2 regions of the Nakamurella multipartita DSM 44233 genome follow, and region 2 is predicted to be linked to the other one. Evidence: riboswitches for the same ligand, from Rfam matches in the RefSeq annotation. Region 2 holds a riboswitch; the other holds the start of a gene.
The links. A riboswitch is a leader RNA that binds a small molecule or an ion and turns the genes downstream of it on or off. The one in region 2 is predicted to bind S-adenosylmethionine.

Region 1: it holds a riboswitch for S-adenosylmethionine, as region 2 does, so the genes downstream of both, NAMU_RS03895 (aminotransferase class V-fold PLP-dependent enzyme) here and NAMU_RS21470 (aminotransferase-like domain-containing protein) in region 2, are expected to answer to the same signal.

Annotation. Positions count from the first base shown of each region.
Region 1 is NC_013235.1:862,631-870,189, forward strand. It holds gene NAMU_RS03895 (aminotransferase class V-fold PLP-dependent enzyme) at 1-1,348, opposite strand, end outside; SAM riboswitch class IV at 1,393-1,507, opposite strand; gene NAMU_RS03900 (pyridoxamine 5'-phosphate oxidase family protein) at 1,604-2,590, opposite strand; gene NAMU_RS03905 (hemerythrin domain-containing protein) at 2,723-3,454, shown strand; gene NAMU_RS03910 (hypothetical protein) at 3,467-4,123, opposite strand; gene NAMU_RS03915 (hypothetical protein) at 4,081-5,151, opposite strand; gene NAMU_RS30810 (IS481 family transposase) at 5,299-6,291, shown strand; partial or broken gene NAMU_RS30815 (BTAD domain-containing putative transcriptional regulator) at 6,607-7,559, opposite strand, start outside.
Region 2 is NC_013235.1:4,811,688-4,819,246, forward strand. It holds gene NAMU_RS21465 (hypothetical protein) at 1-1,340, shown strand, start outside; SAM riboswitch class IV at 1,506-1,615, shown strand; gene NAMU_RS21470 (aminotransferase-like domain-containing protein) at 1,929-3,074, shown strand; gene NAMU_RS21475 (DUF1349 domain-containing protein) at 3,184-3,765, shown strand; gene NAMU_RS29510 (TraR/DksA family transcriptional regulator) at 3,762-4,115, shown strand; gene NAMU_RS21485 (LLM class flavin-dependent oxidoreductase) at 4,139-5,164, opposite strand; gene NAMU_RS21490 (NADP-dependent oxidoreductase) at 5,184-6,089, opposite strand; gene NAMU_RS21495 (glutamate--cysteine ligase) at 6,254-7,396, shown strand; gene NAMU_RS21500 (IS1182-like element ISNml3 family transposase) at 7,460-7,559, shown strand, end outside.

The sequences.
Region 1 (7,559 bases), 2.1 Mb from region 2:
ACTCGACCGCCTGCACCAGCCGCTGCACGTGCTCGGTGGTGGTGCCCAGCCCGACCGAAGCGCGCAGAGCCTGGCCGTTCTCGGCGTCGGCGCAGCCGGCCGCGCCGAGCAGCTTGCGCACCAGCGGGTGGGCGCAGAACGCGCCGTCGCGCACGCCGATGCCGTGCTCGGCGGACAGGGCGGCGGCGACCACCGCGGGCTTCTGCCCGGCGATGGTGAAGGTGGCCACGCCGATGCTGTCGGCCCGGTCGCCGAACAGCGAGTGCACGGTCACCCCGGGAATGCCGGCCAGGCCGCGGCGCAGCGTCTCGGTCAGTGCGGTCTCGGCCTGGGCCAAGGCTTCTCGATCGGCGGTGGCCAGCACGTGGCAGGCGGTGGCCAGGGCCACGGTGCCGGGCACGTTGGGTGACCCGGCCTCGTGCCGGTCGGGCAGCGGCTTGTAGTCGGTGGCGTCGTCCCGGACCGATGCGGTGGCGCCGCCGCCGATCAGGTACGGCGGGGCCGCGGCCAGCCAGTCGGCCCGGCCGATCAGCGCGCCCGTTCCGTACGGGGCGTAGAGCTTGTGCCCGGACAGCGCGACGTAGTCGACGCCGAGGTCGGTGATCGAGAACGGGCGGTGCGGGGCGAGCTGCGCGGCGTCCAGGGCGGTGCGGGCTCCTCGGGAGCGGGCGACCCGGGCCAGCTCGGCGACCGGCCACACCTCGCCGGTCACGTTGGACGCGCCGGTGATCACCAGCAGGGCCGGCCCGGGGGCGCGCCGGCGCAGGGCCTGGTCGACCAGGGCGACGGCGTGCGCGGGGGAATCGGGGGCGGGCAGCCGGACCACCCGGCGGTCGCGACCCGGGGCCCGCTCGGCCGACCAGGGCAGCAGCGCGGCGTGGTGCTCGGTCTCGAAGACCACGACGGTGGTCCGGGCCGGCAGGCAGTGCGCGAGCAGGTTGAACGAATCGGTGGTGTGCCGGGTGAAGATCACCGCGTCGTCGGCCCGCCCGCCGACGAAGCTGCGGATCGGCTCCCGGGAGCCCTCGTACAGGCTGGTGCAGACCTTGGAGTGCCAGCCGGCCCCGCGGTGCACGCTGGCGTACCGCTCCAGCAGCTCGTCCACGGTGTCGCGAACCACCCGCAGCGCCGGCGCGGAGGCGCCGTGGTCGAGATTGGCGTACTCGGCGGTGCCGCCGGTGGCCAGCGGCACCCGGGCGTGCGCGCCGACCAGGTCCAGGCCCGGGGCGTGCGGGTGGGTCACCGGGCCGCGACGGGCCGGCCGGACCGCCGCGGGAAGCTCCGTGGTCCAAGGGTTGTCGCCGGCCAGCGCGGCCGCCAGATCAGGTCGTTCGAGTGCGATGGTCACGATGGTCCACCCCTACGGTCCGTGGGACCACCAGGAAGACCGGAGGCCCGCGCTTGCCGAGCGCACCTCGCGCACGGCCAGGTCCTCACCCGGGGCACCCCACCGCGGTTGGAGGGTTGCCGGCCAGCAAGCCGGGGCTATCTGCTGGCACTCATGACCTTGGACGTGGACGTTAGCAGACGCCTGGGCGCCGCGCTACGACCTGGATCACACCGGCGGCACCGGTCCGGGACGGCCCCCCGCGCCGACCGAGGCCTACTGGGCGCCGGGCTGCTCGCACGCCCGGTGGGCCGCCCAGTCGATCGCCGGCCGGTCCAGCCCGCGCCGCTGCAGGTAGCGGTTCGCGGTCCGGCGGGCCCGAATCACCACTCGCGCCATCTCCACCGCGTTGGCCGGGAACATCGTCGGCAGCATCCGGTCGGGCCGGAACATCCAGGTGCCGGCCCCGGATCGGACCAGCTGACCCACCGCCCCGATCTGGCGCTGGTTCCACAGCAGGTCGTCGTGCCGGTGCAGCAGCACCGACGCCGGCCCGGCGGTGAGCGCGGGGCCCGGGTCGTCGACCAGAAAGGCGCCCGACCCGGGTGCGGGGGTGAGCCGAACCCGCCGCAACACCGGCAACTCGCCGTCGGCGGCGGTGCCCAGCACGGCGCCGGAGAATCCGGGCAGTTCCTGCGCGAGCCGGGCCCAGGCGCCCCCGTCGGCCGGCGTGGCGACGGCCGCGCCGCCCATCGGCCGCCGGTCCGCCGCGGGCGCCGTGCTGACCTCCACCGGGGTCACCGTGATCACCAGCCGCAGGTAGTACCAGTCGAAGAGCCGGCGGCTGAACCGGTTGGCGCCGTAGGTGCGGGACGCGGGTTGCCGCTGGGCCAGGCGCTGCCAGTAGCGCTCGAGTCCGGTGGTGCCGGGATGGATCTGTTCCGGGCACCCGGCCGTCCCGCGGACCAGGATCTGCGGCAGATCGGTGCGCCCGGTCCCGGTCGGATCGGAGAACAGCAGGGCCACCCGGGGGTCGCGACGGATGTTGAACGCCTTCTGCGGGAACGAGATCGAGGTGGTCAGCACGATCCGGTCGGTGGCCGGGTCCCAGTCGAAGACGGCCGGCCAGGCGATCGGGACGCCGTTGCGGGACAGAGTGGCCAGCTCGCAGGTGCGGTACTGGTCGATGGCGGTCCGGATGTCGATCCGGCGATCGGCCGGACGGGTGGTCGGGACGGCGGGGGTGACGGTCAGGTCGGTCATGGCGCCGAGTGTGGACGGAGGCGCTGAAGGACCACTGAAAGCCGGCCGAACCCCGGGTCAAGTCCACCTCAAGTGCCGGCCAAGGCTCCGGGCGCACGGTGGGCCGACCACCACCGACCCCAGGAGCGCCCGATGCCCACGTCCTGCCCGCCCGTTCCCCAGATCCGGCTCCCGGGTCAGGCCGCCGCGCCCGCCGGTCCGTGCGACCTGACCCCGATGTACCTGATGCACCATGCGTTTCGCCGCGACCTGCGCCGGTTCGGGGCCGCGGTGGCGACGACGGCGGTGGACGAGCGCGACACCTGGCGCGCGCTGCAGGGCCGTTGGCGCCGGTTCGCCCGCATCCTGCACCACCATCACGCCGGTGAGGATGAGCTCCTGTGGCCGCTGCTCCTGTCCCGTGTCGACGCCGCCGGCGACCCGGATGGTCGGGCCGTGCTGCTGGCCATGGAGGCCGAGCATGCGGAGATCGATCCGCTGCTGGCCGGCTGCGCCACCGGGCTCGATCGGCTGGCCGCCGGGGCGGGTGAGGACACCCGGGCAGCGTTGGCGGTGCGGGTGGCCGCCACCGCCGAGCGCCTCGGACATCATCTGGGCCATGAGGAGTCGGCGGCCATGACGCTGCTCCAGGCGCACGTGACGCCGGCGGAATGGCACGGGATGGACGCCGGCTTCGCCGCGCACTATTCGGCGCGGGACAAGCTCTTCGCCGTGTCCTGGGTCCTCGACGGGTTGCCGCCGGACGTCCGGCGTTCCGTCCTGCGCACGTTTCCCGGCCTGCTCGCGCTGGCCTGGCGGGTGGCGCTGCGGCCCGCCCACGCGCGCCGCGAACGGCGCATCTTCGGCTCCGGATCGGCTCGGTGACCGAGCTGCCGGTCAGAAGCCGTACCGGGCGCGCAGATCGGCGAGCCAGTCGGCCACCACCGGGGCCGGCCAGCTGGCGCACAACCGCGCGGCGTCGTCGGCGTGCCGGCGGGCCACATCGATCTCGCCGACCGCGGCGGCCGCCGCCGCCAGGAAGGCATCGATCGGTCCCAACGGCGGGCCCGTCCCGGCCGCGGCGGTCCGGCCGGCCCAGGGCAGCATCAGCGGATACAGCCGGCCGGCCAGCTCGGGCCGCCCCACCACCAGGGCGGCCTCGGCCAGGATCGCGAAATCAAAAGGCGCGGCGAAGCTGTCGGCATCCAGCGACACCGGGCGCCGGTCCAGCATGGCCGCGGCCGGCGCCAGCCGGCCGCTGCGGATCAGGCCGATCAACACCCCGGTGTCGGTGTCGGTCGCGGTCGCCTCGGTCAGCCCGCGGAACAGCTCCAGAGTGACCTCGGGCTCACCACGCCACAAGGCAATGGTGGCCCGCGCGGCCGTCACGGCCTCGGTGCGGAACGGGAAGGTGGCCAGTGCGGCCTGCCGCAGGTTGTCGGCCAGCAGGGCATCGGCCTGCTCGAACCGGCCCTCCAGTGCCAGCCACGCGGACTGGTAGGCCCCCAGCATCACCTGCAGCATGCGCAGGCCGTGCCGGTCGGCGTGCTCCATCGCCTCGGCGGCGGGATCCGGCGCTCGGCGATCCGTCCGGCCTCACCGGCGTGGACGGCTCGCCAGAACAGACCGACCCCCGCACCGTCGGGATCACCGGCGGCGCGGGCACACTCGATGGACTCCTCGGTCAGGGCGGTCCGCCGATCCAGGGTGGACGGTCCCATGACGGCCAGGCTCAGCGTGCGGCAGGCGAACGACTGCAACCGTGGTTCGCCGAGCCGGCGGGCCATGGCGAAACCACGTTCGGCGTGGGCCACCCGCTCCGCGGGGTGCCCGTCACCGCCCGGCGCCGTCCAGAACAGTTCCCGGGACAGGGCCAAGAACACCCGGCAGCGCAGGGGTGAGTCCCCCTCCGGCAGATCGCGGGCGGCGGTGCGCAGGGCATCGACGGTGACCGGGTGCTGCGCCCCCTCGGGCACGTTGGACCACAGCCCGCCCTCGGCGGCCGCGATCCCGGCCAGCGCGATCCGCTCGACATCACCGAGCCGGCGGGCGATCTCGATGGCCTCGGTGGTGGCGGCCCGCTGCCCTTCGTTGTCCGCGGCGGCCCGGCAGGCCGCCGCCCGGGCCAGCAGCAGGTCGTAGCGGTCACCCGGGCCGGTGGTGCGGTCGGCGCTCTGCGCGTGCAGGGCGGCGGCCAGCAGGGCGGCGGCCTCCTCATGGGCGGCCAGCCCGGTCGCCTCGGTGGCCGCGGCGACCGCGGCCGGCCAGGCCCGGGCGGCGTGCGCCGGCCCGGCTCGCAGCCAGTGCCGGGCGATCTCGGCCCGACGGTGACCGGAGCGGTCACGATCGAGCAGGGCGCCGGCCACGGCGGCGTGCCGCCGCGGCCGGCGCAGCGCGGAGTCGTTGGCCTCGATGGCATCTCGCACCAGCGCGTGGCCGAATTGCAGCTCGCCGGTGCCGGTGACGACCAGCAGGCCGGCCTCCACCGCCGGTTCGAGCGCGTCGAGCACCCCATCCGGATCCAGGTTCGCGGCGCCGGCCAGCAGGTCCGGGTCGATCGCGCGACCGGCAACGGCGGCCACGCGCAGGATCTCCTGGGTCGGCGCCGGTAGCTGTTGTATCCAGGGACATTGGTGACACGCCGGGTCGGCTGGTTGCGGGCATGAGGGAGGGTCCCCTTGGTGAGGTGTGAAGCGACCAAGCAAACACGCCGAACCAGGAGGACCCTCGTGGCCCACCGTAACGCCCCGCTGACCCCCGAGGGACGCCGACGCCTGTGCCAGCGCGTCGATGCCGGTCGGCCGATCTGTCACGTCGCCGCCGAGGCCGGCGTGGCCCGGCAAACCCTGGCCAAGTGGCACGCCCGCTGGAAGGCCGACGGTCCGGCCGGCCTGCAGGACCGCTCGTCGCGCCCGGTGTCCTCACCCGGCCAGGTCGACGCCCAGGTCGAGGACGTCGTGGAGTATCTGCGGCGGCACCTCAAGCTCGGTCCGGTGATGCTGGCCGCGGAGCTGCGCGAGTTCGGGATCACGCTGGCGCCGTCGACGATCCACCGGGTCCTGGTGCGCCGGGGCATCTCTCGCCTGCGGGACCTGGACGTCACCGGCCATCAGCTGCGGGAACCGGTCCGCCGGTACGAGTGGGCCGCGCCCGGTGACCTGATCCACGTCGATGTGAAGAAGATCGGCCGCATCCCCGACGGCGGCGGCTGGCGGATCCACGGCCGGGGCAACGACGCCCACCGAGCCTCCCAGCGGGGTCAGCGACCCGGGTACGCGTTCCTGCACACCGCGATCGATGACCGGTCCCGGCTGGCCTACACCGAAGAACTGGCCGACGAGAAGTCCGTGACCGCGGCCGGTTTCTGGGCCCGCGCGGTCGAGTTCTTCGCCGCGCACGGCATCGAGAGGATCCACCGGGTGCTGACCGACAACGGTTCCTGCTACCGCGGCAAGGACTTCAACACCGCGCTGGGGGCCACGGTCCACAAGTACACCCGACCGTACCGACCGCAGACCAACGGAAAGGTCGAGCGGTACCACCGGACCCTGGCCCGGGAATGGGCCTACCGCCAGGCCTGGTCCTGCAACGACGAACGAGCCGCCGCCCTGGCCGGGTTCGTGCACCGCTACAACTACCATCGGCCGCACACCGCGCTGAAGGGCAAACCGCCCGCCTACCGCACGCCAGCCGTTACCAACCTGTCCGGGCTCAACAGGTAGCCGGCCCACGCGCGCCGCGATGACGTCGGTGACCGCGGCCGGCACCCCGCCGACCCCCGGGTCGGGTCCCCGCGCCGGATCGGCCGCGCGCAGCAGTTCGAGCAGGAAGAACGGGTTGCCGCCGGTGCGCTCCCGCAGGGCGGCGCCGTCCGCCGGGACGTCCGGCCGGTGAGCGGCGCTGAGCGCCGTGACGTCGGCCACCGACAACCCGGACAGGTCCAGGCCCACCGCCGGCCGCCGCGCCAGGGCCTCGCCGAGCTCGGCCAACCCGCCGGTCGGCGCCGGATGCGCCCGCCGCGTGACGACCACCGCCAGCCGGCCGCGGTCGACCGTGTCGGTGATGTGCCGCAGCAGGGCCAGGGTCGACGGGTCGGCCCAGTGCAGGTCGTCGAACACGAGCAGGTGCCGCTCGCCGGCCGTGATCCGGGCCAGGGCCCGGGCGACGGACTCGAAGCGGGTGAACCGGTCGGCGCCGCCGGGCCGGTCGGCCCGCACCAACGCCACCGCCTCGGCCAGCCCGTCATCGGTCCGCGACTCGGCGAGCGAGCCCAGGACACCGACCCACGGCCACAGCGGGGGCGCGCCATCGTCGGACGAGCAGCGACCCACGTGCACGCCGAAACCCCGTGCGCGGGCGCGGATCCCGAGCTCTTCGGTGAGCCGGGTCTTGCCGATGCCGGGTTCACCGACCAGCAGGGCGATCCGCACGGAGCCGGCCTCGGCGTCGTCGAGCACGCCCAGCAACGCGGACAGCTCGCGTTCGCGGCCGACGAGCGGGGCGCCGGACCGGACGGTGACCGGGCCGGTCATCGCCACGGCGGCCGGCAGCGCGGTCGGGTCGGGTCCCGGAGCCGGCCCGGCTCCCGGCACCGATCCGGGGACCGAGCGGGCGGTGACGACGTCCTGGCGCAGGACCGCCAGTTCCAGCTCCCGCACCAGCGGGCCCGGGTCGATGCCGAGCTCGGCGTCCAGGGACTGCCGGACGGTGCGCAGCGCGTGCAGGGCATCCCCCTGCCGCCCGGCCCGGGCCAGGGCGAGCGCGAACAGCGCCCAGAGGTCCTCGCGCAGCGGATGGTCGTGCGCGACCGGACCGAGATCGGCCACCACGGTGGATTCCTGGCCCAGGGCCAGGTGCAGGCGGGCCCGATCGGCCAGGGCGGCCAGGCGCAGGTCGGCCAGCCGGGCCCGTTCGGCGTCGGCCGCCGGGTGCCGGTCCAGCTCGGGATACGGCTCGGCGCGCCACCAGGACAACGCCCCGGTCAGCTCGA
Region 2 (7,559 bases):
CCCAGGCGATGTCTCTGGTCTATCGGGACTTCGCCGACGATCCGGACGTCGCCGCTCTCTACGCCGATGCGCTGATGAACCTGACCCCGTGGCAGCTGTGGGACCTGCGCACCGGTGAGCCGGCTCCGGGATCCCGCGCCGACGAGGCCCAGCTCGTGCTCGACCGGGCCCTGGCCCGGCCCGACGGGTGGCAGCATCCGGGCCTGCTGCACCTGCACATTCACCTGGTGGAGATGTCAGCGACGCCCGAGCGCGGGCTGGCGCTGGCCGACCTGCTCCCCGACCTGGTGCCCGACGCCGGGCACCTGCAGCACATGCCGTCCCATCTGCAGGTGCTGTGCGGGGACTACCGGGGCGCGATCACCGCGAACAGCCGCGGCATCGCGGCCGACGCGAAGTTCCTGGCCAGATCGGGCCCGATGAACTTCTACACGCTGTATCGCGCCCACAACCATCACTTCCGCATCTACGCCGCCATGCTGTCGGGCCGGTCCCGGGTCGCCCTGGAGACCGCCGAACAATTGGAGCAGTGCATTCCAACGGAGCTGCTGCGGGTTCCGTCCCCACCCATGGCCGACTGGCTCGAGGGATTCCTGGCCATGCGGGTGCACGTGCTGATCCGGTTCGGTCGGTGGCCGGACATCCTGGCCCTCCCACTGCCGGACGACCGGGATCTGTATTGCGTGACGACCGCGATGACGCACTACGCCCGGGGCGTCGCCCTCGCCGCCACCGGGCACGTCGAGCGGGCCGGAGTCGAGAGAGTCCGCATGCAGGCGGCGGTCGCCCGGGTGCCGCCCGAGCGCATGCTGTTCAACAACACCTGCCGCGACATCCTGGGCGTAGCCTCCTCCCTGCTGGACGGCGAGATCAACTACCGGGCGGGTCATCTCGATCAAGCGTTCGCCGACCTGCGCCGGGCGATCGACCTGGAGGATGCCCTGCCCTTCGATGAGCCCTGGGGATGGATGCAGCCGACCCGGCACGCCTACGGCGCGCTGCTGCTCGAGCAGGGCCACGTGGCCCGGGCCCTGGATGTCTACACCGCCGACCTCGGCATCGACGACACCCTGCCGCGCGCCCTGCAGCACCCCGGCAACGTCTGGAGTTTGCACGGCCTGCACGAATGTCTGACCCGGCTCGGCCGGGACGCCGAGGCCCGGCTCGTCGCCCACCAGCTGCGCCTGGCCGCCGCGGTGGCCGACGTGCCGATCCAGGCTTCCTGCTTCTGCCGGCTGTCCACGGTGGAGCCGCTCCGCCAGGAGCCCGCGGATCTCGAGTCCCCCGGACGCGACAGCGGCTCGGAGCGGTCCGACCACGGGTGCTGCAGCCCATCGTGATCACTGCGGCACCGACCGCCGTGGCCGATCGCACAACCGCCCTGAGCGTCGCGAGGAGTGCTGCGGCGCAGGCTGATCGGTGCCACCATGCCGGGACGATGATCAGCTGGCCGTGGAGAGCCGCCGCGTTGACACCTCGGCGAGAGGCTGGCTACAGTCCCCATCGGTGACCAGACGCAGCGTCAAGCCCTGACTTGCTGCTCGGCAACCCTCACGTCGCAAGACCGGGTGCCCCAGGTGATCACTCGATCCGGTCCTCCGGATCAGCACGACGACCCTCGGGTCGACACCGACGGAGAGCATCGTGAACGCAGCGCAGGTGGGCCCGACCTTCCGGGCGACCAAGCGCCGGCACGTTGATCTGGCCCTGGTCGCCAGTTCCGGCTGTCGTCTCTGACGTTCAGCCCCCATCCTCCGCAGCGACGCATCGACCCACCGGATGTCCCGACCCGGCGCCGGTCGGCTCCTGTCGCACCCCTGTCGACCTGAAGGTGCCCCATGACAACCATTACCCAGACCCGCACGGCCACCGCCACATCCCCCGCCGAGACTTCGACACTTCCCCCGATCAGCCGACTCTCCCGCCGGTTGAGCGAACCTCGGGGGTTCGGCGACCAGACGCTGATCGTTCCCCGGCCCGACGCGATCCGGCTGCTGGGCGGCATTCCCGCACCGGAGGCGCTGCCGGTGCCCGACATCGCCCGTGTCTCAACAGAACTCTGGACCGATCCGGCGGCCGCGACTGCGGCGCTGCAGTACTCGTCGGCGACCGGCTTCACCGGCCTGCGGGAGTGGATCGCCCGGCGTGAGGGCGTCGATCCGGCGCGGGTCGTCATCACTAACGGGGGCCTGCACGGGCTGTCGCTGGCCGTGCTGACCGTGGTCGAGCGCGGCGCCACGGTCGCCGTCGACGACCCGATCTTCCCGCTGTTCCTGCGGGTGCTGGAACTGGCCACCGATGCGGTGCTGCCCATCCCGGTGGACGGTGACGGGCTGGACGTCGAGGCCCTGGCCGCGCGGCTGGCCGCCGGAGAGCGGATCGGCGCCGTCTACACCGTCCCCGACTTCCACAACCCGTCCCAGGGCACGCTGACCACCGACGGCCGGCGCGCGCTGGTCGCCCTGGCCGAGCAGTACGGGTTCTACCTGCTGATCGACAACCCCTACCGGGAGCTCCGTTTCGCCGGCGACGACCAGGGTCTGCGGCCGTTCCACGAGTCCGACCGGGCGATCGTGGTGAACACGTTCACCAAGACCCTCGGTCCGGGGTGGCGGGTCGGCTGGCTGGTCCTGCCCGAGCAGCTGGTGCCCCCCGTCATCCGGTTGCGCAACCGGCTCGACGGCCACTCCTCCACGGTCACCCAGACGCTCATCGAGCACCTGGTGCTGACCGACGACGGCTGGTTCGACCGGGTGCTGGCACCGGCCCGCGCGCTCTACGCGGAACGGGCTTTCGCGCTCGTCGACGCGCTCGAGGCGGAGCTGCCGGGGGCGTTCCGGACCGTCCGCCCGGAGGGCGGGTTGTTCCTGTGGCCGCGGCTGACCGATGACCGCGTCGATGCCGCCGCCCTGGCCGACCGGGCGGCCGCCCACGGCGTGCTCTACCAGCAAGGTGAGTTCTTCGCCTCCGGACCGGATCGGTGGGAGGCCTCCCGGCACCTGCGGTTGGCCTATGGCGATCGCACCCCCGAGGAGTTGCGCGAAGCCGTGCGCAGACTGGCCGCGGCCTTCTAGCGTGGAGGGGGTCAGTAGCCAGTGGGCCAGTGGCCAGTGGGTCGTCGTGGGTACAGTCCCCTGACGGTCGTGGCCGACCGATGGCCCGGCAGCGGTGGAGGTGGTCCGGATGGCCCAGGTGCCCTGGTCCGCGGGTCGGTGGACGCACGCGCCGGCCGCCGTGGTCGAGCGCGACGGCGACCTGCTGGTCACGGCCGTCGAGGGCAGTGACGCCTGGCGGGTGGCGTCCTACGGGTTCGTCCACGACAGCGAACACGCCCTGGTCGTGCCGTTCGCCAACGGTTCGGCCATGGAGGTGGAATTCACCGCCGTCTTCCGCGAACAGTTCGATCAGGCCGGCCTTTTCGTCTCCGTCTCGGAGCAGCGGTGGATCAAGGCCGGGCTCGAGTATGCCGACGGCGCGGTTCAGCTCGGGGCGGTGGTGACCGACGGTGTCTCGGATTGGTCGTTGGCCCCGGTCCCGGACTGGGCCGACCGGCGCGTCACCGTCCGCGCCAGCCGTGACGGCGATGCCATCACCCTGCGGGCCGGGGTGAGCGGCGGGCCGCCACAGCTGGTCCGGCTCATTCCGTTCCCGCCGGACCTGGCGGCCGCGGCCGGACCGTTCGTCTGCGCACCCACGCGGGCCGGCCTGCAGGTGCCGCTGCACAGCTGGCGGGTGACCGAGCCGGACGACGGGCTGCACCCGTGACCGCCGCCGATGCGGACGGCCGGCAGGTGCTCGAACAGTTGCGGGTGCGGCTGACGGCCGAGCTGGAGGCGCACCACCGGGCGCTGCTGGAGATCCGGCGGCTGCGCGCCGACCGATCGGATGACGACGAGCACGACCCCGAAGGCTCGCCACTGTCCGGTGAGTGGTTCCGGATCGACGGCATGCACCGGGCGGCCCAGCAGCGCGTGCGCGATGTCGACGAGGCCCTGGCTGCCCTCGACGCCGGGCGCTACGGCATCTGTGAACGCTGCGGCTGCGCCATTGCCGCCGGGCGGCTGGCGGCGCTGCCCACCGCGACCCGTTGTGTGTCCTGTGCCGGCCGGCGGTGACCGGCCGGTTCCCTCGCTCCGGCTCAGGCGGCCGGGCGCCAGCCCAGGGCCGGCCCCAGCCTGGTGGCGATATCGGTGAGGATCTGCACGTAGTCGGCCGGTTCGAACGAGAACGGCAGGGCGAAGGCCACCTCGTCGACCTCCCGGAAACCGGCGTGCGCGAACAGCTGCTCGGCGATCTGGGCACTGCTGCCGATCAGATCCCGGGCGAACAGCATGCCGCGGGGGCCCTGCGGGCCGGCTGTCCTCGGCGTCCGCGCCTGCACGTACGCCTCGTACTTGGCCCGCTGCTCGGCGGTCGCCGAATCGGTCGGGATGACGACCAGGCCCTGGGACACCCGCGCGGACGGCCCGGCCGGGTGGGCCGCCCGGAAGGCCACGATCTGCTCGCGCTGGATCTCGGCAAAGTCGGTGGCACCTCCGGGTTCGGCGAAGACCACGCTGCTGGACAGCAGGTTCATCACGTGCTCACCCGCCCACCGGGCCGAGCGCAAACTGCCCGCCCCGTACCACATCCGGGCCCGCAGTCCGGGTGAGTACGGCTGCACCCGGTCGGAGAACTCCTCGAAACCCTGCCGGCCGGCAAAGGTGGACGCGGTGCGGCCCTCGACGAACGCCAACAGCCGCTCCACCCGGGTGTAGCTGAAATCCTCGACCTCGGCGGTGTCCGGGTACAGGGCCGCCTTCAGGTGCTCGTACTGCATCGGGGGCCCGACGCTGATGCCCGGGTTGATGCGCCCACCGGAGAGCAGATCCACCGTGGCCAGATCTTCGGCCAGCCGCAACGGGTTCTCCCAGCCCAGTGGCGTCACCGCCGTGCCCAGCTCGATCTGGCTGGTGCGCTGACCGGCTGCGGCCATCATCGCGATCGGCGAGGAGATGCCGTACTGCAGATGCCGATGGCGCAGCCACGCGCTGTCGAACCCCAGTTGCTCACCGAGCTCGATGACCTCCAGGGTGGCCCGGTGCCCGGCCGCCGGATCGGCCGGGTCGAACAGACCGATGGTCAGAAATCCCAGACGGCGCAGGGGTTGACCGGGGACCGGCACGGTTGTCTCCTCTTGACGGTCAGGACTCGGGAATCAGCACCAGTTTGCCGCGAACGTGCCCGCTCTGGCTGATCTGGTGCGCTTCGGCGGCCCGGCTGAACGGGAACGTCTGCACCTTGATCACCAGCGCGCCGTTCTCCAGCAGCGCGGCGGTCTCCGCCAGCGCCTGCCCGGCGGTGGCCGCGCGTCCCGTGGTGAGCTGGATGCCCGAGTCACCGGCGTCGAACCGGGCGATCGTGACCACCTGAGCCGGTTCGCGGACCAGGCTCAGCAGGTCGGCCACCGGGGTCTTGCCGGCGACGTCGAACACCGCGTCGACCCCGTCGGGGGCCACGGCCCGGACGCGATCGGCCACGCCCGCGCCGTACTCGACGGCGGTGGCGCCGATCTCGCGCAGGTAGTCCTGATTGTCCGGCCCGGCCGTGGCGATCACGGTCGCCCCGCGGGCCACCGCGATCTGCACCGCGACCGCACCGACGCCGCCTGCCCCGCCGTCGACGAGCACGGTGCTGCCCGCGGTCACACCGACCAGGTCGAAGGCCCGGATGGACGTCTCGGCCGCCACCCCCGCGGCCGCGGCGACGGCCCAGTCGACCGACGCGGGCTTGCGCGCGTAGACCTCGAGCAGAGCCTGGTCGGCCGCCGTCGCCGATCCCAGCCCGAAGACATCGTCGCCGACCGCGACATCGTCGACGCCTTCCCCGATCTCGTCGACCACGCCGGAGGCGTCGAAGCCGACGATCCCGGGGCTGGTCAACGGCTTGCCCTGGGCCATGTACCCGGCCCGCAGCTTCCAGTCCAACGGATTCACGCTGGAGGCCCGCACCTGGACCCGCACCTGGCCGGGACCCGGATGCACCTCGGGCGCCTGTCCGACGCCGAGCACCTCGGGACCGCCGTATTCCTGGAACTGAACCGCACGCATGGGGTTTCCTTTCTCGGGAGGCCCGAACGGCCACCGATCAGACGCCTGGACCGGCGCCGAGCCAGTGACAGCGGCAACGCATCTCTCGATGGGATATTCCCGGCCCGTCCCCCAAGTGCCCGGGCCGCGCGCACCGGGGTCGAGCGGGCTGACAGGATCGGACGATGGGCACCATCGACTTCGCGCCGTCCGAGCGGTCCCGGCTCGGCATCGAATGGGAGATCGCCTGCGTCGACCGGCGCAGCGGGGAGCTGTCCCCGGCGGCACCGGAACTGCTGTCCCGGCTCGGCCCGGCGAGCGCCTTTCCCCACGTGACCGGCGAGCTGTTGACCAACACGGTCGAGATCGTCAGCGCGCCGCACCGCCGGGCCGGCGATGCGGTGGACGATCTGACCCGGATGGTCGACACGGTCTATCACCTGGCCGAACCGCTGGGCGTGCAGCTGATCTCCTCGGGGACCCACCCGTTCAGCCAGTGGTTCCAGCAGCAGGTGACCCCCGGAAACGACCGGTACGCCACGCTGATCGACCGCACGCGCTGGTGGGGCCGGCAGATGATGATCTGGGGTGTCCACGTGCACGTCGCGGTGGACGATCGGGACAAGGTGCTGCCGATCATCGACGGGCTGCTGACCTACCTGCCGCACTTCCAGGCGTTGAGCGCGTCCAGCCCGTTCTGGTCCGGCGAGACCACCGGGTACGCCTCCAACCGGGCGCTGATGTTCCAGCAACTGCCGACCGCGGGCCTGCCCCCGCAGCTTGCCGACTGGGCGCAGTACGAGTCACTGGTCGACGACCTCACGCATACCGGCGTCATCGACGTGCTGTCCGAGCTGCGCTGGGACATCCGACCGTCGCCAAAATGGGGCACGATCGAGGTACGCACGTTCGACGGCATCTCCACGGCCCGCGAGATCGGTGCGATCGCCGCGCTCACCCAATGCCTGGTCGAGTACTTTTCCCGGGAACTCGACGCCGGGCGGACCGTGCCCACCCTGCAGCCCTGGTTCGTCCGGGAGAACAAGTGGCGGGCGGCCCGCTACGGCATGGACGCGATCATCATCCAGAACGCGGCCGGCGACGAGCGTCTGGTCACCGAGGACCTGCACGAACTGGTGCCGCGCCTGGAGCCGGTCGCGGCCGACCTGGGCTGCCCCCAGGAACTGCAGGACATCCTGCAGATCGCGGACCACGGCGCCAGCTACCAGCGCCAGCTCCGCGTCGCCCAGGCCCATCACGGCAGCCTCAAGGCCGTGGCCTCCTCGCTGGTCCGTGAGCTCCGGGAGGGGCGGCCGACCACGCACTAGGACGCTCCTGAATTATCCGTATGTCGGCCCCTGTTGATCTTGTGGGTTCGGGATGATCTTGGTGTGCAGGGTCGGTCGCGGGATCAGCGTGAGTTGTTGGATGCCGAGTCGGTAGTCGGTGGGCTGCTCAAGCCGGGCAGCGTGTTCGCGTTTCTGGCCGCGC